One region of the Streptomyces sp. AM 4-1-1 genome, then DNA from elsewhere that is predicted to be linked to it. Evidence: riboswitches for the same ligand, from Rfam matches in the RefSeq annotation. Region 1 holds a riboswitch; each other region holds the start of a gene.
The links. Region 1 has a riboswitch for thiamine pyrophosphate ahead of thiC (phosphomethylpyrimidine synthase ThiC). Riboswitches for the same ligand answer to the same signal wherever they lie in the genome.

Region 1 (5,944 bases):
TCACCTGGGCTTTCGGTCGTGAGCTGTTGCTCGACGGCCTCAACAGTCCAAGTGGTGACGGCGATGTGCACATCGGGCCCACCGAGCCGGAGGGGCTGTCGGACGTGCACATCAGGCTTCAGGTCGGTGCGGACCGTGCGCTCTTCCGGGCCGGGACCGCTCCTCTTGTGGCATTTCTCGACCGCACGGACAAGTTGGTGCCGCTCGGTCAGGAGCACACGTTGGGTGACTTCGAGGGGAGTCTGGAAGATGCACTGGGGCGCATCCTCGCCGAAGAGCAGAACGCCGGCTGAGCGCCGCCGTCCTTAGCTCGTAGTTCCGTCGGCCTGGGCCAGCTCTCCGCCGCCGTCCGCACCGCCGTCCGTAGCGTCCGCCCGCAGACCCGACCTGTGCGGCCCGCGCTGCCTTTCCGTCCGTCGTTCCGCCGTTCGTGGCATCGCGCACAACGGCCGCTGCGGCAGTCCCCGGTGGTGTACACGGTCACGGTTTGCGACGTCGGCCTCTTCCGGTCCGTGCGGGTGCCGAAGCTCCTGCTTCCGCGCCGAGCCCTGTACGGTCCGCGGAGACCACCAGCGCCGCGAGAACGGTCGTCACCGGCACCGAGGCGACCAGACCGATCGAGCCGACCAGCGTCCGTACGATCTCCTCCGCCACCAACTCGCTGTTGGCCACTGTCCCCACACCGCTCTCAGCGATCGAGAACAACAACAGCAGTGGAAGCGCGGCGCCCGCATAGGCGAGCACGAGCGTATTGACGACCGAGGCGATGTGGTCGCGGCCGATCCTGATCGCCGCCCGGTAGAGCTTCCGCGCGCCCATCGCCGGATTCGCCTGATGCAGCTCCCAGACCGCCGACGTCTGAGTGACCGTCACGTCGTCCAGCACGCCCAGCGAGCCGATGATGACCCCGGCCAGCAGCAGCCCACTCATGTCGATGCCCGGGTACAGGCCGTGGATGAGTCCGGTGTTGTCGTCGGTGTTGCCGCTCAGATGCGCCCAGCCGATGAAGAGGGAACCGAGCAGTCCGATCAACAGCAGGGAGATCAGTGTGCCGAGCACGGCGACGGATGTGCGGGCCGTCACCCCGTGGCACATGTAGAGGGCGATCAGCATGATGGCTCCGGCCCCGACGACCGCGACGACCAGGGGGTTCGACCCCTGAAGGATCGCCGGGAGAATGAACAGGGTCAGCACGGCGAACGACACCGCGAGCGCGACCAGCGCCATCACCCCGCGCAGCCTGCCCACGACGACGACGGCGAGCGCGAACACCCCGGCCAGCAGCGCCATCGGGAGCGCCCGGTCCACGTCCGTCACGGAGTACTGGAGATCGTGGGGCGCGTCGGGCGCGTACGCCACCACCACTCCCTGGCCCTGGCTCAGTTGACGCGGTGAGTCGGGCTGGACGACCTCCACGAAGGTGCGGCCCTTGTTCCTGCCGCTCGTCACCTTGACGGTGGCCTTCTTGCACAGGCCCGACGCCGCGTTGACCGCCTCGCGCCCAGAAGGTGTCGAGGTGTCACCGGTCGGAGGCACCTGGGCGGCGTTCACGTCCTCGCAGGCGACCCGTTCGACGGCCACCACCTGGGCCTGTTCGGTCTGCCGGTCGAAGCCGACCCCGGTGCGTTCGTGCGCCGGGGCGCCGCCCGGCCAGAGCGCCACCAGGCCGACCACCACGGCGGCGGCGAACGGGATCAGCACGGCCGCGATGACTCTGCGCAGATGCGTGGACACCGGAGCGGCCGGGCCATGGCTGTGCGCGTGGCTGTGTGCGTGACCGTGCGGCTCGGGTGCCGGATCGCGGCCCGGACGACGAGCGGCACCGGCACCTGAGCGCGCACCGGCATCAGAACCGGCGCCCGCCACAGAAGCGCGGCCGGCGGTGGAATCGGGAGCGGTGGGCACGGAATCGGAAGAGGTATGGGGGGACGTCACCGGCCGATCATCGCAAGTGCGGCAGGGGCCCTCTGTTCAGCACGCCAGGTAGGGCGCTAGCGTGGTGACACCTTTGCACACGCGGGAGCTCGGAGCACCGGGCTGAGAGGGCGCTGATCTCCGTACAGCCGTACGGGACATGCTGCGCCGACCGCCGAACCTGTTACCGGGTAATGCCGGCGTAGGGAGTAGGTCTCATGACCACATCGGACGCACGCACGCCTGCTTCGGAACCGAACGCGCCCAGCGCGACCGGCGACGAGGCCGGGAAGTCCATCGGCTGGCACAAGGGATACGTCCAGGGTTCGCGCCCCGACCTCCAGGTGCCGGTCCGTCAGGTGCACCTCACCAACGGCAAGGACGTGACCCTGTACGACACCTCGGGGCCGTACACCGATCCCGCCGTCGAGACCGACGTCCGCCGGGGGCTCTCGCCGCTGCGGGAGAAATGGATCATCGCCCGGGGGGACACCGAGGAGTACGCGGGCCGGCCCGCGCGGCCCGAGGACGACGGGCTGAAGCACACCGCGCCGCGAGGCGGGCTGCGCAACCTCGACGCGGTCTTCCCCGGCCGCCCCCGTCAGCCCCGGCGCAGCCGGGACGGGAAGCCGGTGACCCAGCTCGCGTACGCCCGCAGGGGCGAGATCACGCCCGAGATGGAGTACGTCGCGATCCGGGAGAACGTCGGGCCCGAGGTCGTACGCGAGGAGATCGCCGCGGGCCGGGCCGTTCTCCCGGCCAACGTCAACCACCCGGAGATCGAGCCGATGATCATCGGGAAGCGGTTCCTGGTGAAGGTCAACGCCAACATCGGCAACTCCGCGGTCACGTCCTCCATCGAGGAGGAGGTGGACAAGATGACCTGGGCCACCCGGTGGGGCGCCGACACGGTCATGGACCTTTCCACCGGGCGCAACATCCACACCACCCGTGAGTGGGTCCTCCGGAACTCCCCCGTGCCCATCGGGACCGTCCCCCTCTACCAGGCCCTCGAAAAGGTCGACGGCAGGGCGGAGGAGCTGACCTGGGAGATCTACAAGGACACGGTCATCGAGCAGGCCGAACAGGGCGTCGACTACATGACGGTGCACGCGGGGGTGCGGCTGCCGTACGTACCGCTGACCGCTCGACGCAAGACCGGCATCGTCTCCCGGGGCGGTTCGATCATGGCCGCGTGGTGCCTGGCGCATCATCAGGAGTCCTTCCTCTACGAGAATTTCGAAGAGTTGTGCGAAATCCTCGCCACGTACGACGTGACGTACTCCCTCGGCGACGGACTGCGCCCCGGCTCGATCGCGGACGCCAACGACGAGGCACAGTTCGCCGAGTTGCGCACCCTCGGTGAGCTCAACAGCGTCGCCAAACGGTTCGGTGTCCAGACGATGATCGAGGGGCCGGGGCACGTCCCGATGCACAAGATCAAGGAGAACATCGACCTCCAGCAGGAGATCTGTGAGGAGGCGCCGTTCTACACGCTCGGCCCGCTGACCACGGATGTCGCCCCGGCGTACGACCACATCACCTCGGGCATCGGCGCGGCGATGATCGCCTGGTGGGGGACGGCGATGCTCTGTTACGTCACTCCCAAGGAACACCTGGGCCTGCCCAACCGGGACGACGTGAAGACCGGCGTCATCACCTACAAGATCGCGGCACACGCGGCGGACCTGGCCAAGGGACACCCTGGCGCGCAGGACTGGGACGACGCGCTGTCGGACGCCAGGTTCGAGTTCCGCTGGGAGGACCAGTTCAATCTGGCGCTCGACCCGGACACGGCAAGGGAGTTCCACGACGAGACGCTGCCGGCCGAACCCGCCAAGACCGCGCACTTCTGCTCGATGTGCGGGCCGAAGTTCTGCTCGATGAAGATCTCCCATGACATCCGCCGGGAGCACGGCGGATCACAGGCGGAGATCGAGGAGGGCATGGCGGAGAAGTCCAGGGAGTTCGCGGCGGCCGGGAACCGGGTGTACCTGCCGATCGCCGACTGAGCCCGCCGCCCGCGCCGCCCCCGCTGTCCTCGCCGTTCGTTGAGGGGGCTGCCGGTGTGTTCGTCGGACCGGCGCGGTCAGCTGAGAGGATGTTCGGCTGCCCGCACCGGTCCCGGGATCGGGGTGCGAGGCCGCCCAGGGGTGCGATGGCGTGTCGAGATACACAGTCGCGTGGAGGCACACGGTCGTGTCGGGGCGCGCGGTCGCATCGGGGCGCGCGCCGGTCTCGTGGTACGGAGTCGCGGTCGGGGACGGGACTGTGGCTGTGGGCAGGTCAGTGGCCGTGGGGTGGTTGCGTGGCTGTGCGTAGGGTTCACGGTCGTGGGGCGGGTCCGCCGACCGGGCGCCCGTCTCACTCCGGCTGGTGGTCGGGGCCGCCGAAGTCCGGGCTCGTGAAGTCCGGACTGGTGAAGCTCGGCCGCGGTCCGGCCGCCGGGCCGCCGCCCGGACTGGAGAAGTCGGGGCCGCTGTAGCCGACCTTCGGTATGCGGTTCGGCGAACGGCGTGGGGTACGGGAGGCGAGGCCGGCTCCGGGGTCGTCCATCGCGTCCCGCAGAAAGGGCAGGATGCCCCGCTCCAGCAGCGCGTGCCGCCATGCCTCCCTGGCGCGCGCCACATCCTCCGGGAACTCCTCCTCCTCGTCCGCCGCCGGCAGCGACGTCACGCCGTTGCGGAGGGCGGTGACGAGCAGGCCGCCCGCCGCGACCAGGATGGCCGCCGCCATGACCGCCGCGAAGAACCAGCCCGCGAAGATCATCGTTCCGGCGAACGCCGGAGTCGGGCTGAGCAGCTTGAGCAGATAGCCGATGAGGAGGAAGATCGCGGCCGAGGCGCCCGCGAGCAGCGGCGTCAGCACCGTGATGACCGCGCCCACCCCGGCGCCCACCCCGGGCCCTTCTTCCGGTTCGGGCTCGGCGGCCGGATCGAGGACGGGGTCGAGGATCGAGTCGTCGGCCCTCGGTGCCACGGGAGCGCGGAGTTCGCCGCGTACCTTCACGTAGTGCTCGTACTCGGCCGCCGCGGCCGCCGTGATCGCCGCCGTGGCGTTCAGGGCCATGGTGCGCAGTTGTTCCGGGTTGAGCCGGTCGCCTATTCGGGCCAGATCTGGCCGTTCGTGAGCATGACGCACGGCGTCATCGAGGATCCGCTCGTATTCGGGGCGGTCCTCGGCCAGCAGGTGCGGAGCGCTGTTCATGTGCATCCCCCGATGCTCCGTTGGGCCTGTATGCCCGCATTGCGCCGGGCAGTTGGGCGGAAACGGAGGAGAGCCTGCTACTGATACGCCGATGGTAGAGCGCGTACGGCACGCGTTGACAGGGGGTTTCCGGAAATAGGCCCAGCGGCCTGCGCGGTCGGACGGGGAAGTCTCTTCCCCCGAACCGCCTCAGTCATGCAGGGGGAGCTGAACGACCAGCAGCTTTCCGGCCATGGTGACGCCACCGTCCATGGCGATGGCCAGTCCGTCCGCGTACACGTGCGGACCGTCCACCGTCGGACCCGCGCTGTCCTCGCCGTCCTCCGAGCCGACCTCCCCCAGCAGATACGGAATGGGGCTGTGACCGTGGACGACGCGTCGGCCGCCGTACGTCGACATCAGTTCCCTGACGGCCTGCGCGCCGCCCTCGTCCCGGAAGGCGAACCGCTTGGTGAGCTTGCGGAAGAGGTCCCAGCACTCGTCGGGGTCGTTGCGCGTGAGGATGGCGTGGACGGTGTCGTTGACGTCCTCGATGGTGGAGCCGTAGTCGAGGTACGCCGTGGTGTCGGAGTGCATCAGCAGATGCCCGTCCTCCTCGACGACCGCGTCCAGCCGGGACATCCACTGGAGGTGGACGTCCTGCAGCCGCTCCATGTCGGTCTTCTGGCCTCCGTTGAGCAGCCAGGCGGCCTGGAAGGTGGCCGTGCCCGCCCCTGAGTTGACCGGGGTGTCGCCGAAACGTTTGGCGCCGATCAGCAGCAGCTCGTGGTTGCCCATCAGGGCCTTGCAGTAGCCCCCGGCCGCGGCGGCCTCCGCGGACAGC
Region 2 (5,944 bases), 2.1 Mb from region 1:
CCCACTGCCCCCGCGCTGCCAGGACCGCGTGCGCCGTCTGGCAGGCGGCGACGCCGATCGCTCCCACGGTGTCGGTGAGGTTGCCCCGCTCGGCGTGGGCGGTGCGTGCGTAGTCGAGGGTGAGCCGGGCCGCGTTCCACCACTGAGCGGGCGCGGTGCGCCGCAGTTCCGCGGGGAAGTCGGGGCGCGGCAGCTGTCCGTGCAGCACCTGGTTGACGGCCAGCTCGGCGACGACCAGATAGGTCGGGATTCCGGCCAGGTGGAACATGAGCCGCTCGACGGCGAACCGCCCCTGGCGGGCCTGCGCGAGCTGATGCTCCACGTCGTCGAGGTCGCGGTAGTGCACGTCGATGTGCCGGGCGCCGACCCGGAGCCACGCTCCGCCGTTGAACACGCCACCGCCCCACTCGCCGATCCCGGAGACCTCCCCGGGCCAGCCGAGGGCGCGCAGGGCGTCGGGGGAGAAGGTCCCCCGGTAGTAGACGGCGAAGTCCCAGTCGCTGTCGGCCCGATGCGTGCCGGCGGCCCGCGAGCCCCCCAACGCCACGGCCCGCACCCCCGGCAGGCCGGCGAGCCGGTCCGTGACGTGAACGAGGAAGGAGTGTTCGTCGTCGAAGCGCATGGACGTGAGGGTAGGCGGGCGGACACCGGACCGCGGACCATTTTCCTGTTCGCTCCGGTCGCGGCCGATCCCACCGGCCGCTCCCGCACGGGAGCACCGGAGCCGCCCGGACCGACGGCGACCTTCGGCACGCGGCGTGTCTGCGACACTGGAGGAACCATGCCTAAGCCCGGAGAACTCACTTTCGTCGCGCCCCGCGGGGCCAAGCAGCCGCCGCGGCACCTCGCCGACCTCACGCCTGCCGAGCGCAAGGAGGCCGTCGCCGCGATCGGTGAGAAGCCGTTCCGCGCCCAGCAGCTGTCGCAGCACTACTTCGCGCGGTACGCGCACGACCCGTCCGAGTGGACCAACATCCCGGCCGGATCGCGGGACAAGCTCGCCGACGCGATGTTCCCGGACCTGATGTCCGTCGTACGGCACATCAGCTGCGACGACGACACCACCCGTAAGACGCTGTGGAAGCTGCACGACGGGACGCTCGTCGAGTCCGTCCTGATGCGCTACCCCGAACGCGTCACCATGTGCGTCTCGTCACAGGCCGGCTGCGGGATGAACTGCCCGTTCTGCGCGACCGGGCAGGCGGGCCTGGACCGTAACCTGTCGACCGCCGAGATCGTGCACCAGATCGTGGACGGCATGCGGGCGCTGCGCGACGGTGAGGTCCCCGGCGGTCCGGCGCGGCTGTCCAACATCGTGTTCATGGGCATGGGCGAACCGCTCGCCAACTACAAGCGGGTGGTCGGCGCGATCCGGCGGCTGACGGACCCGGAGCCCGACGGGCTCGGGATCTCGCAGCGGGGCGTCACCGTCTCCACGGTCGGACTGGTCCCGGCGATGCTGCGGTTCGCCGACGAGGGCTTCAAGTGCCGTCTGGCCGTCTCGCTGCACGCCCCCGACGACGAGCTGCGCGACACGCTCGTACCGGTGAACACCCGGTGGAAGGTGCGCGAGGTGCTGGACGCCGCGTGGGAGTACGCGGAGAAGTCCGGCCGCCGGATCTCCGTCGAGTACGCGCTGATCCGTGACATCAACGACCAGGCGTGGCGCGGTGACCTGCTGGGCCGGCTCCTCAAGGGCAAGCGGGTGCACGTCAACCTCATTCCGCTGAACCCGACGCCCGGTTCGAAGTGGACGGCCTCCCGGCCCGAGGACGAGAAGGCGTTCGTCGAGGCGATCGCCGCCCACGGGGTGCCGGTGACCGTCCGGGACACCCGTGGTCAGGAGATCGACGGGGCCTGCGGGCAGCTGGCGGCGGCCGAGCGCTGAGGCCGAAAAGGCACGTGTAGCCTGGGCCGAACCAACTTCATATTCCGACAGGGGAGCGCCACAGCGCTGAGAGTGCGGCACGCCGCAGACCCTCTGAACCTCGCCCGGGTCATTCCGGGTAGGAAGTTCGGTCGTTACTCGAGCTGTTGCGCCCTGCCCGCTCTCCGGAGCGGGCAGGGCCGCGTCTCTTCCTGGTCACCCCCAGGAGGAATGAATGCACACCACCACGAAGACCGCCGCGATCTCGCTCGCCGCGGCCCTCGGCGTCACGGCGCTGGCCGGCTGCGGCGGTTCAGACGACTCCGGCGCCGGGAGCGGCGCGTCGAAGGGGACCGGGTCGAAGACGGTCACCCTGGTCAGCCACGACTCGTTCGCCGCCTCCCCCGCCGTGCTGAAGGCGTTCACCGAGGAGACCGGCTACACCGTCAAGGTACTGAAGAGCGGTGACGCCGGAGCCGCCCTCAACCAGGAGATCCTGACCAAGGGCTCCCCGCGCGGCGACGTGTTCTTCGGCGTCGACAACACCCTGCTCTCACGCGCCCTCGACAACGGGCTGTTCACCCCGTACGAGGCGAAGGGCCTCGACCGGGTCTCGCCCGACGCCCGGCTCGACGGGGACAAGCACCGGGTCACGCCCGTCGACACCGGCGACATCTGTGTCAACTACGACAAGAAGTACTTCGCGGACAAGAAGCTCGCCCCGCCGCAGAGCTTCGCCGACCTGGTGAAGCCCGCGTACAAGAACCTGCTCGTCACCGAGAACCCGGCGACCTCGTCGCCCGGTCTAGGCTTCCTCCTCGGCACGGTCGCCGCCTACGGCGACGGGGGCCACGAGGACTACTGGAAGAAGCTCAGGAGCAACGGGGTCAAGGTCGTCGACGGCTGGGAGCAGGCGTACAACGAGGAGTTCTCCGGCTCCGCGGGCGGCCGCAAGGCCAAGGCCGACCGCCCGCTCGTCGTGTCGTACGCCTCCAGCCCGCCCGTCGAGGTGCTGTACGCGAAGCCGCAGCCGGCCGAGGCGCCGACCGGCGTCGCCACCGGCACCTGCTTCCGGCAGACGGAGTTCGCGGGTCTGCTGACCGGGGCGAAGAACGAGGAGGGCGGCAAGGCCCTGCTGGACTTCCTGATCAGCGAGAAGTTCCAGGACGACATGCCGCTCACCATGTTCGTGAACCCCGTGGTCAAGGACGCGAAGCTGCCGGAACTCTTCACCAGGTTCGGCGCGAAGGTCGACAAGCCGGCCACGGTCGACCCGGAGAAGATCTCCAAGAACCGTGAGCAGTGGGTCCAGTCGTGGTCCTCGCTCGTCGTGAAGTAACGAAGCCCCCCGGCCGCGGGGTGGGCGCGCGCGGGGAGGCGGGGCGCCCCGGCGGCCGGGCACGCCGGGACGCGGTGACACGGCTCGCCCTGATGGCCGTGCCGTTCGCCTTCTTCGCGCTGTTCTTCGCCTACCCCGTCGTCGCGATCGTCGGCCGGGGACTGAAGACCGGCGGTGTCTGGCAGTTCGGCCGGTTCGGCGAGGTGCTGGCCCGGCCGGACATCCTCGACGTCCTCTGGTTCACCGGCTGGCAGGCGCTCGCCTCGACGGCGCTCACCCTGCTGATCGCGCTGCCCGGCGCGTACGTCTTCGCCCGCCTCGACTTCCCCGGCAAGCAACTGCTGCGCGCGGTCGTCACCGTGCCGTTCGTGCTGCCGACCGTGGTCGTCGGCACGGCGTTCCTGGCGCTCCTCGGGCGGGGCGGCCTCCTCGACGAGATGTGGGGGGTACGCCTCGACACCACCGTGTGGGCGATCCTCCTCGCCCATGTCTTCTTCAACTACGCGGTGGTCGTGCGGACCGTCGGCGGACTGTGGTCGCAGCTCGACCCGCGCCAGGAGGAGGCCGCCCGGGTCCTGGGCGCCGGGCGGTTCGCGGCCTGGCGGCGGGTCACCCTGCCGGCCCTCGCGCCCGCCGTGGCCGCCGCCGCGCTGATGGTCTTCCTCTTCACCTTCACCTCCTTCGGTGTCGTGCAGATCCTCGGCGGCCCGGCCTTCTCCACCCTGGAGGTGGAGATCTACCGGCAGACCGCCCAGTTCCTCGACCTGCCGACGGCCGCCGTGCTGACGCTGGTCCAGTTCGCCGCGGTCGGCGCGATCCTCGCCGTGCACGCCAGGACCGTGCGCCGCAGGGAGACGGCGCTGAAGCTGGTCGATCCGGCGCAGACCGCGCGCCGCCCGCGCGGCGCCGGACAGTGGACGCTGTTCGGCGGGGTGCTGCTGACCGTCGTGGTGCTGCTCCTGCTGCCGCTCGGGGTGCTCGTGGAGCGGTCACTGGCCGTGCCCGGCGGCGGCCACGGCTTCGACTTCTACCGCGCCCTCGGGTCGGTCGACGCCGCCGGCGGTGTGTTCCTGGTGGCGCCGATCGAGGCGATCTGGAACTCCCTGCGGTACGCACTGGTCGCCACCGTCATCGCGCTGGTCGTCGGCGGGCTGGCGGCGGCTGCGCTGACCCGGCGCGCGGGACGGCTGGTGCGCGGTTTCGACGCGCTGCTGATGCTGCCGCTCGGGGTGTCCGCCGTCACCGTCGGATTCGGGTTCCTGATCACCCTGGACAAGCCGCCGCTCGATCTGCGGACCTCGTGGGTCCTGGTGCCGCTGGCCCAGGCGCTGGTGGGCGTGCCCTTCGTCGTACGGACCATGCTGCCCGTCCTGCGGGCGGTGGACGGCCGGCTGCGGGAGGCCGCCGCCGTGCTCGGCGCGTCGCCGCTGCGGGCCTGGCGGGAGGTCGATCTGCCGCTGGTGCGGCGGGCGGTGCTGGTCGCGGCGGGCTTCGCGTTCGCCGTGTCGCTGGGGGAGTTCGGGGCGACGGTGTTCATCGCACGCCCGGACAATCCGACCCTGCCCGTCGCCGTGGCGCGACTGCTGGGCCGGCCCGGTGAGCTCAACTACGGGCAGGCGATGGCCCTGAGCACCGTACTCATGCTGGTGTGCGCGGTCTCGCTGCTGCTGCTCGAACGTATCCGCACCGACCGATCCGGGGAGTTCTGAGAATGCTGACACTCGAATCGGCCACTGTCCGCTTCGGCGGCAGGACCGCGCTGGATGCCGTCGATCTGAAGGTCGCCGAGCACGAGATCGTGTGCGTGCTCGGCCCCAGCGGCAGCGGCAAGTCGACCCTGTTGCGGTGCGTCGCCGGGCTCCAGCCGCTGGACGGCGGCCGGGTGCTGCTCGACGGGGCGGACCAGTCGGGGGTACCGGTGCACCGCCGCGGCCTCGGCCTGATGTTCCAGGACCACCAGCTGTTCCCGCACCGCGATGTCGGCGCCAATGTCGCGTTCGGGCTGCGGATGCGAGGCGCGGGGCGCGGGGAGCAGGCCCGCAGGGTAGGCGAACTCCTCGATCTGGTGGGGCTGCCGGGCGCCGGACGCCGGGCGGTCGCCGCACTGTCCGGCGGCGAGCAGCAGCGCGTCGCGCTGGCCCGCGCGCTGGCGCCCCGGCCGAAGCTGCTGATGCTGGACGAACCGCTCGGCCAGCTCGACCGCAGTCTGCGCGAACGCCTGGTGGTCGAACTGCGCCTGCTGTTCGGCCGGCTGGGTACGACGGTGCTCGCCGTCACCCATGACCAGGGCGAGGCGTTCGCGCTCGCCGACCGGGTCGTGGTGATGCGGGACGGCGGGATCGCCCAGGCCGGTACGCCGCTGGAGGTCTGGCAGCGCCCCGCGTCCGCCTTCGTGGCGAGGTTCCTCGGCTTCGACAACGTCCTGCCCGCGACGGTGACGGGCACGGTGGCCGACACGGCCTGGGGGAAGGTGCCGGTGCCGGGCGGGTCCCGGCAGGGGACGTGCGATCTGCTGATCCGTCCCGCGGGGGTGCGGATCGGCGACCCGGCGGACGGTCTGCGCTGCGTGGTCGGCGCGCGCACCTTCCGGGGCAACCACGTCACCGTACGGCTGAGCCCCGACGAAGGGCCGGTCCTGGAGGCCGAGTGCGCGCTGCGGGACACACCGGACGAGGGGGCCGCCGTGGGGGTCACGTTCGACGCGGCGGAGTCGGTGGTGCTGCCCGGCCCCGTACCCC
Region 3 (5,944 bases), 2.0 Mb from region 1:
TGCGCAGTTCGGCGACGGAGTGGTCGACCGCCGTGAGGTGGGCGACCGGGGTGAGGGTGGAGTCGGCAGCGATCTGCTGGGTGGCCTTGACCGTGCCGTCGCGGGTGGAGCCACCGGCTCCGTAGGTGACGGACACGAAACTCGGCCTCACCGCCTCGACACGGCGCAGCGCGTTCCAGAGGTTGCGCTCGCCCTTCTCGGTCTTGGGCGCCCAGAACTCGAACGAGTACGAGGTTTTGCCGGTCGCCAGCAGATCACGCACGGTACGGGCGCGATCGTTCCAGGTAGAAGGTGTGCCAAGGGCCATGCTGGCAGATTAACCAGGGTCGAACGGCCCCTGCGGCAAGCCCTTGTAAATTGTCCGAATTACACAGGTTGTTGTCCACCCTTCGGACAGCCGTGGACACTTGAGGCACCCGGGAAGGGACAACCGGGGGCTGCCACGGTCACTCCCCGTCCTCGTGACCGGCCTCGGAGCGGCCGGTCACCCGCCCCTGGAAGGGGCTCCCACCGCGTCCGGGACGACGCCGTTCCCCGGCCACGCGCCGGCCGCGGGTCAGGCGGGCACGTGACGGCACGGGCGGGCACGGGCGTCGACGGGCGGTCAGGGGCGGAGGCTCATACGTCCCGTGCCCTGATTCGCTCCGCCAGACCCGCGGCGGCCGAGGCGGGGTCGTCGGCCTCGGTGACGGCCCGCACCACGACGATCCGGCGCGCGCCCGCGTCCAGCACCTCGTCCAGATTGCCCGCGTCGATCCCGCCGATGGCGAACCACGGGCGTGGCCGGCCGAGCGAGGCCGCGTGTCGCACCAGGCCGAGGCCGGGGGCGTGCCGTCCGGGTTTGGTCGGGGTGGGCCAGCAGGGCCCGGTGCAGAAGTAGTCGACGCCCGGCTGGGCCATGGCAGCGTCGACCTCCGACTCGGCGTGGGTGGAGCGGCCGATGAGCACGCCGTCGCCGAGGACGGCGCGGGCGGCGGGCACCGGCAGGTCGCCCTGTCCCAGGTGCAGCACGTCGGAACCTATGGCGTGCGCCACATCGGCCCGGTCGTTCACGGCGAGGAGCTTGCCGTGGCGGCGGCAGGCGTCGGCGAACACCGCCAGGTGGTCCAGCTCCTCGGCCGCCTCCATGCCCTTGTCGCGCAGCTGGACGATGTCCACCCCGGACGAGAGCACGGCGTCGAGGAACGCGGGGAGGTCGCCCTGCCGCTTGCGGGCGTCCGTGCACAGATAGAGCCGGGCGTCGGACAGTAGCGCGCGAGGCGTGGACGTGGACATGGAGCGGTCCCCCCGTCGGTACGGCGGGGGCCGGGCCGCGCACGGCGGCCCGTACCCCGCGTGTGGTGGTCTCGGTCAGACGGCGAGCGCCTGGGCGCGACGCTTCACCTCCGTGCCGCGATTCTCGCTCAGCGCCTGGGCCGGGCTGCCGGGCAGGGTGGGGTCGGGGGTGAAGAGCCATTCCAGCATCTCCACGTCGGTGTAGCCGTCGTCCCTCAGGAGGGTCAGGGTCCCCGCGAGGCCCTTCACCACCTTGGTGCCGTCGATGAAGGCGGCGGGCACCTGGAGCGCCCGGTTCTCCCCACGTCGTACGGCGATGAGCTGGCCCTCCTTGACCAGCTGCCGTACACGCGTCACCTCGACATCGAGCATTTCCGCGATGTCGGGCAGGTGGAGCCAGGCGGGGACGAGAGCATCGATCCTTGCGTCAATCTCGGTCACGGGGACAAGCGTGCCATCCCGGACCGACAGTGGGTAGCCGGGCCGCCCGGACGGAGGTCCCCACCGGGGTGTACGGCCCCCTCGACCGCGGCCCGGCTCCCCGCGCCGCCGGGCCTCCCGCGACCGGTTCCGGAGTCCGTACCGCTCGGCCTTCCGAGCCGGCCCGCGCCTGCCGCTCGCCTTTCCGGAGCCGGCCCGTTCCTGCCCCCGTACCGCTCGCCCTTCCGGAACCGGCCCGCGCCTGCCGCTCGCCCTCCCGGAACCGGCCCGTTCCTGCCCCGTACCGCCCGTCCTCCCGGAGCCGTCAGGGCGCGTCGGTCCTGGTGGACTTCAGCGGCACGGAGGGGTCGGCGACCCGTACCGGATCGACCCGCGCCGCCGCCTCGACCAGCTTGCGGCCCTGCGCCAGATCGCGCGGGCGGCCGACCGCGAGGACCGCGACCAGCATCCCGTCGCGCAGCCAGCACACCGTCCAGGAGGGGTCCGCCGGGTCGCCGCGCCACAGCAGGGTGTCGGCGGCCGCGTGGTGGCCCGCGTACTGGACGAAGCAGCCGAACTGCTCGGACCAGAAGTACGGCACCGGGTCGTACGGCACGGGCGGCTCGCCCGCCTCGGCGCCGATGATGTTCGCGGCGACGGTCCTCGGGCCCTGGAGGGCGTTGTCCCAGTGGTGGACCAGCAGGCGTTCGCCGTAGCGGGCGGAGGGGAAGGAGGCGCAGTCCCCGACGGCGTACACATCGGCCACCGAGGCGCGCAGGGCGCTGTCGGCGGTCACCGAACCGTCCGGGCCGAGCCGGATGCCGGACCCGGCGAGCGGGCCGGTGGCGGGCCTGGCGCCGATCCCGACGACGACGGCGTCGGCCGCGATCACCCGGCCGTCCGCACCGGACGCGTCCCCGGCGAGGACGACCGCGCCCGGTTCGACGCGCGCCACCCGGGCGAGCGTGAGCAGTTCCGCGCCGCTCTCCGCGTACCAGGCGGCCATCGGGGCGGCGACCTCGGCCGGCATGGTGCCCGCGAGCGGCCGGTCGGCGGCCTCGACGACGGTGACCCGGCAGCCCGCCGCGCGGGCCGCCGTGGTGAACTCCGCGCCGATCCAGCCCGCGCCGACGACCACGACCGGGCGCCGCTCGTCGAGCACCGGCCGCAGCCGGGTCGCGTCGTCGAGGGTGCGCAGCAGATGGACGCCGGGGGCGTCCCCGGAGCCGGGGAGCGTGACGGGTTCGGCCCCGGTGGCGACGACCAGGACGTCGTACGGGACGGTCCCGGCGGCGGTGTCCACCTCGTGCGCCGAGGGACGCACACCGGTCACCTCCAGCCCCAGCCGCAGTTCGATGTCCAGCGCCGCGAAGTCGATGTCGAAGGCGGAGTGCTCGGCGGTTCCGAGCAGCACGGCCTTGGAGAGCGGGGGCCTGTCGTACGGCGGGTGGGGTTCGGCGCCGATGAGGGTGACCGAGCCGGTGAAGCCCTGCTCACGCAGGGCGACCGCGGTCCGGACGCCCGCCATGCCCGCCCCGACGACGACCACTCGGCGGCGGCTCTCTGTCTGCTGTTCGGTCTGCTCGCTCACCCGTCCACCCTAAACACCTGACGTGGCGTCAGAGACCGAGCTGTTCCACCACGCTCGTCCCGCCGCCCTCCCGCGACTCCCACTCCCACCGCTCGTCCAGCCGCACCCGTCCGTCGGCGAGCTCGACGACGGTGGAGACGCAGTGCCCGGAGGAGGTGGCCCCGTCCTGGGTGAGCTGGACGTAGCGGAAGTCCAGGGTGTCGGCGGTACGGGTGCCGACGAGATGGCCGCGGACCACGTCACCGCCCGCGTACTCGGCCCAGATCCGCCCCGCTTCCTCGTGGTAGGCGAACCGGGTGCGGGTGGAGACCTGGCCGGGGGCCTGGTCGGCGACCGGCGAGAGGACGAGTCCGTCGAGCGAGCGGGCCATGGCTGCGGCTCCCTTACTGCGCGTCAGGGCCAAGGTTTATGGTGGCCAACGTAAGGCACTCGCGGGAGCCCGGACGCACCGGGCTGAGAGGGGGGCTGGGCGGCCTCCGACCGTACGAACCTGATCCGGGTCATGCCGGCGAAGGGAGGGGCTGGACGCCCATGCGTTCTTCCGAGACCACAGGTGCTCGCGGGGATGGCCCCGGGCCCGGTGAAGAGACCGGGGGGCCGGGCCAGGACCGGTCCGGGCGGGGCCCCGCGCGGGGCCCGTGGTCCTCCGCCGGTTCCGACGTCCTCGTCATCGGGGGCGGGATCATCGGCCTGGTCACCGCCTGGCGGGCCGCGCAGCACGGGCTGCGTACCGCCGTCGCCGATCCAGGACCGGGCGGCGGGGCCGCGCGGGTCGCGGCCGGAATGCTCGCCGCCGTCACCGAACTCCACTACGGGGAGGAACTGCTGCTCGGCCTCAACGTCGCCTCGGCCGCGCGCTATCCCGCGTTCGCGGCCGAGCTGACGGAGGCGAGCGGCCAGGACATCGGCTTCCGCGCCTGCGGCACGCTGGCCGTCGCGCTGGACTCGGACGACCGGGCGCAGTTGCGGGAGCTGCACGAGCTCCAGCGCCGCTGCGGACTGGATTCCGACTGGCTCACCGGGCGTGAGTGCCGTCGGCTGGAGCCGATGCTCGCGCCGGGCGTGCGCGGGGGCCTGCGCGTCGACGGCGACCACCAGGTCGATCCCCGGCGGCTGGCCGCCGCGCTGCTGACGGCGTGCGAGCGGGCCGGGGTCCGCTTCCACCGGGAGCGGGTGGCACGGCTCTCGGTGGTACGGGACCGGGCGGTCGGCGCCGTGCTCGCGGGCGGCGCCCGGCTCACCGCCGACCAGGTGGTGCTCGCGGCGGGCAGTCTCAGCGGACGGCTCGCCGGACTGCCCGGCGGGGTGGTGCCCCCGGTCCGCCCGGTGAAGGGGCAGGTGCTGCGGCTGACCGTGCCGCCCGCGTACGCCCCGTTCCTCAGCCGGACCGTCCGGGCCGTGGTGCGCGGCGGCCACATCTATCTCGTGCCCCGGGAGAACGGCGAACTCGTGGTGGGCGCCACCAGTGAGGAGCTGGGCTGGGACACCACGGTCACGGCGGGCGGGGTGTACGAGCTGCTGCGCGACGCGCACGAACTGGTGCCCGGCATCACCGAGCTGCCGCTCACCGAGACCCGGGCCGGTCTGCGCCCCGCCTCCCCCGACAACGCCCCGCTGCTGGGCCCCACCGCCCTGCCGGGCCTGCTGCTCGCCACCGGGCACCATCGCAACGGGGTGCTGCTGACCCCCGTCACGGGCGACGCCCTGGCGCGGGCCCTGACCACCGGTGAGCTGCCCGAGGTGGCCCGCCCCTTCGCCCCCGGCCGCTTCCCGTCCGCGGCCGTCCCCGTATCCCAGGAGCAGCCCGTATGACCATGTCCGTCTCCGTGAACGGAGAACCCCGCGCCATCGCCCCCGGCACCACGCTGGACGTCCTGGTCGCGACGCTGAGCGCCGCGCCCTCGGGGATCGCCGCCGCCGTCAACGAGTCCGTCGTCCCGCGCGGCCGGTGGGCCCGTACGGCGCTCGCCGACGGCGACCGGGTCGAGGTACTGACCGCGGTCCAGGGAGGCTGACCGTGTCCGACGATCTGTTCGCGCTGGGGGACGCCACCTTCTCGTCCCGGCTGATCATGGGGACCGGCGGGGTGCCCAGCCTCGATGTGCTCGAACGCTCGCTGGTGGCCTCCGGCACCGAGCTGACCACCGTCGCGATGCGGCGGCTCGACCCGGGGGTGGCCGGCTCGGTGCTCTCGGTGCTGGAACGGCTCGGCATCCGGGTCCTGCCGAACACCGCGGGCTGTTTCACGGCGGGCGAGGCCGTGCTGACCGCCCGGCTGGCCCGGGAGGCGCTGGGCACCGACTGGGTGAAGCTGGAGGTGGTGGCCGACGAGCGGACCCTGCTGCCCGATCCGATCGAGCTGCTGGACGCGGCGGAGACCCTGGTCGACGACGGGTTCACGGTGCTGCCGTACACCAGCGACGATCCGGTGCTCGCCCGGAAGCTGGAGGACGTGGGATGTGCGGCCATCATGCCGCTGGGCTCCCCCATCGGCTCCGGGCTCGGCATCCGCAACCCGCACAACTTCCAGCTGATCACCGAGCGGGCCGGGGTGCCGGTGATCCTCGACGCGGGCGCCGGGACGGCGTCGGACGCGGCGCTCGCGATGGAGCTGGGGTGCGCGGCGGTGATGCTCGCGTCGGCGGTGACCCGGGCCCG

Region 2: it holds a riboswitch for thiamine pyrophosphate, as region 1 does, so the genes downstream of both, PZB75_RS23960 (thiamine ABC transporter substrate-binding protein) here and thiC (phosphomethylpyrimidine synthase ThiC) in region 1, are expected to answer to the same signal.
Region 3: it holds a riboswitch for thiamine pyrophosphate, as region 1 does, so the genes downstream of both, thiO (glycine oxidase ThiO) here and thiC (phosphomethylpyrimidine synthase ThiC) in region 1, are expected to answer to the same signal.

What each region holds. Positions count from the first base shown of each region.
Region 1 is NZ_CP119145.1:3,475,130-3,481,073, reverse strand. It holds gene PZB75_RS14875 (SsgA family sporulation/cell division regulator) at 1-293, shown strand, start outside; gene PZB75_RS14870 (YibE/F family protein) at 481-1,935, opposite strand; TPP riboswitch at 2,007-2,140, shown strand; gene thiC (phosphomethylpyrimidine synthase ThiC) at 2,133-3,926, shown strand; gene PZB75_RS14860 (hypothetical protein) at 4,279-5,127, opposite strand; gene PZB75_RS14855 (metallophosphoesterase) at 5,311-5,944, opposite strand, start outside.
Region 2 is NZ_CP119145.1:5,620,794-5,626,737, forward strand. It holds gene PZB75_RS23950 (nucleotidyltransferase domain-containing protein) at 1-622, opposite strand, end outside; gene rlmN (23S rRNA (adenine(2503)-C(2))-methyltransferase RlmN) at 782-1,888, shown strand; TPP riboswitch at 1,928-2,031, shown strand; gene PZB75_RS23960 (thiamine ABC transporter substrate-binding protein) at 2,103-3,206, shown strand; gene PZB75_RS23965 (iron ABC transporter permease) at 3,299-4,915, shown strand; gene PZB75_RS23970 (ABC transporter ATP-binding protein) at 4,918-5,944, shown strand, end outside.
Region 3 is NZ_CP119145.1:1,440,615-1,446,558, forward strand. It holds gene metF (methylenetetrahydrofolate reductase [NAD(P)H]) at 1-307, opposite strand, end outside; gene thiE (thiamine phosphate synthase) at 619-1,275, opposite strand; gene PZB75_RS05965 (Rv2175c family DNA-binding protein) at 1,351-1,716, opposite strand; gene PZB75_RS05970 (FAD-dependent oxidoreductase) at 2,021-3,286, opposite strand; gene PZB75_RS05975 (hypothetical protein) at 3,315-3,656, opposite strand; TPP riboswitch at 3,708-3,820, shown strand; gene thiO (glycine oxidase ThiO) at 3,818-5,098, shown strand; gene thiS (sulfur carrier protein ThiS) at 5,095-5,301, shown strand; gene PZB75_RS05990 (thiazole synthase) at 5,304-5,944, shown strand, end outside.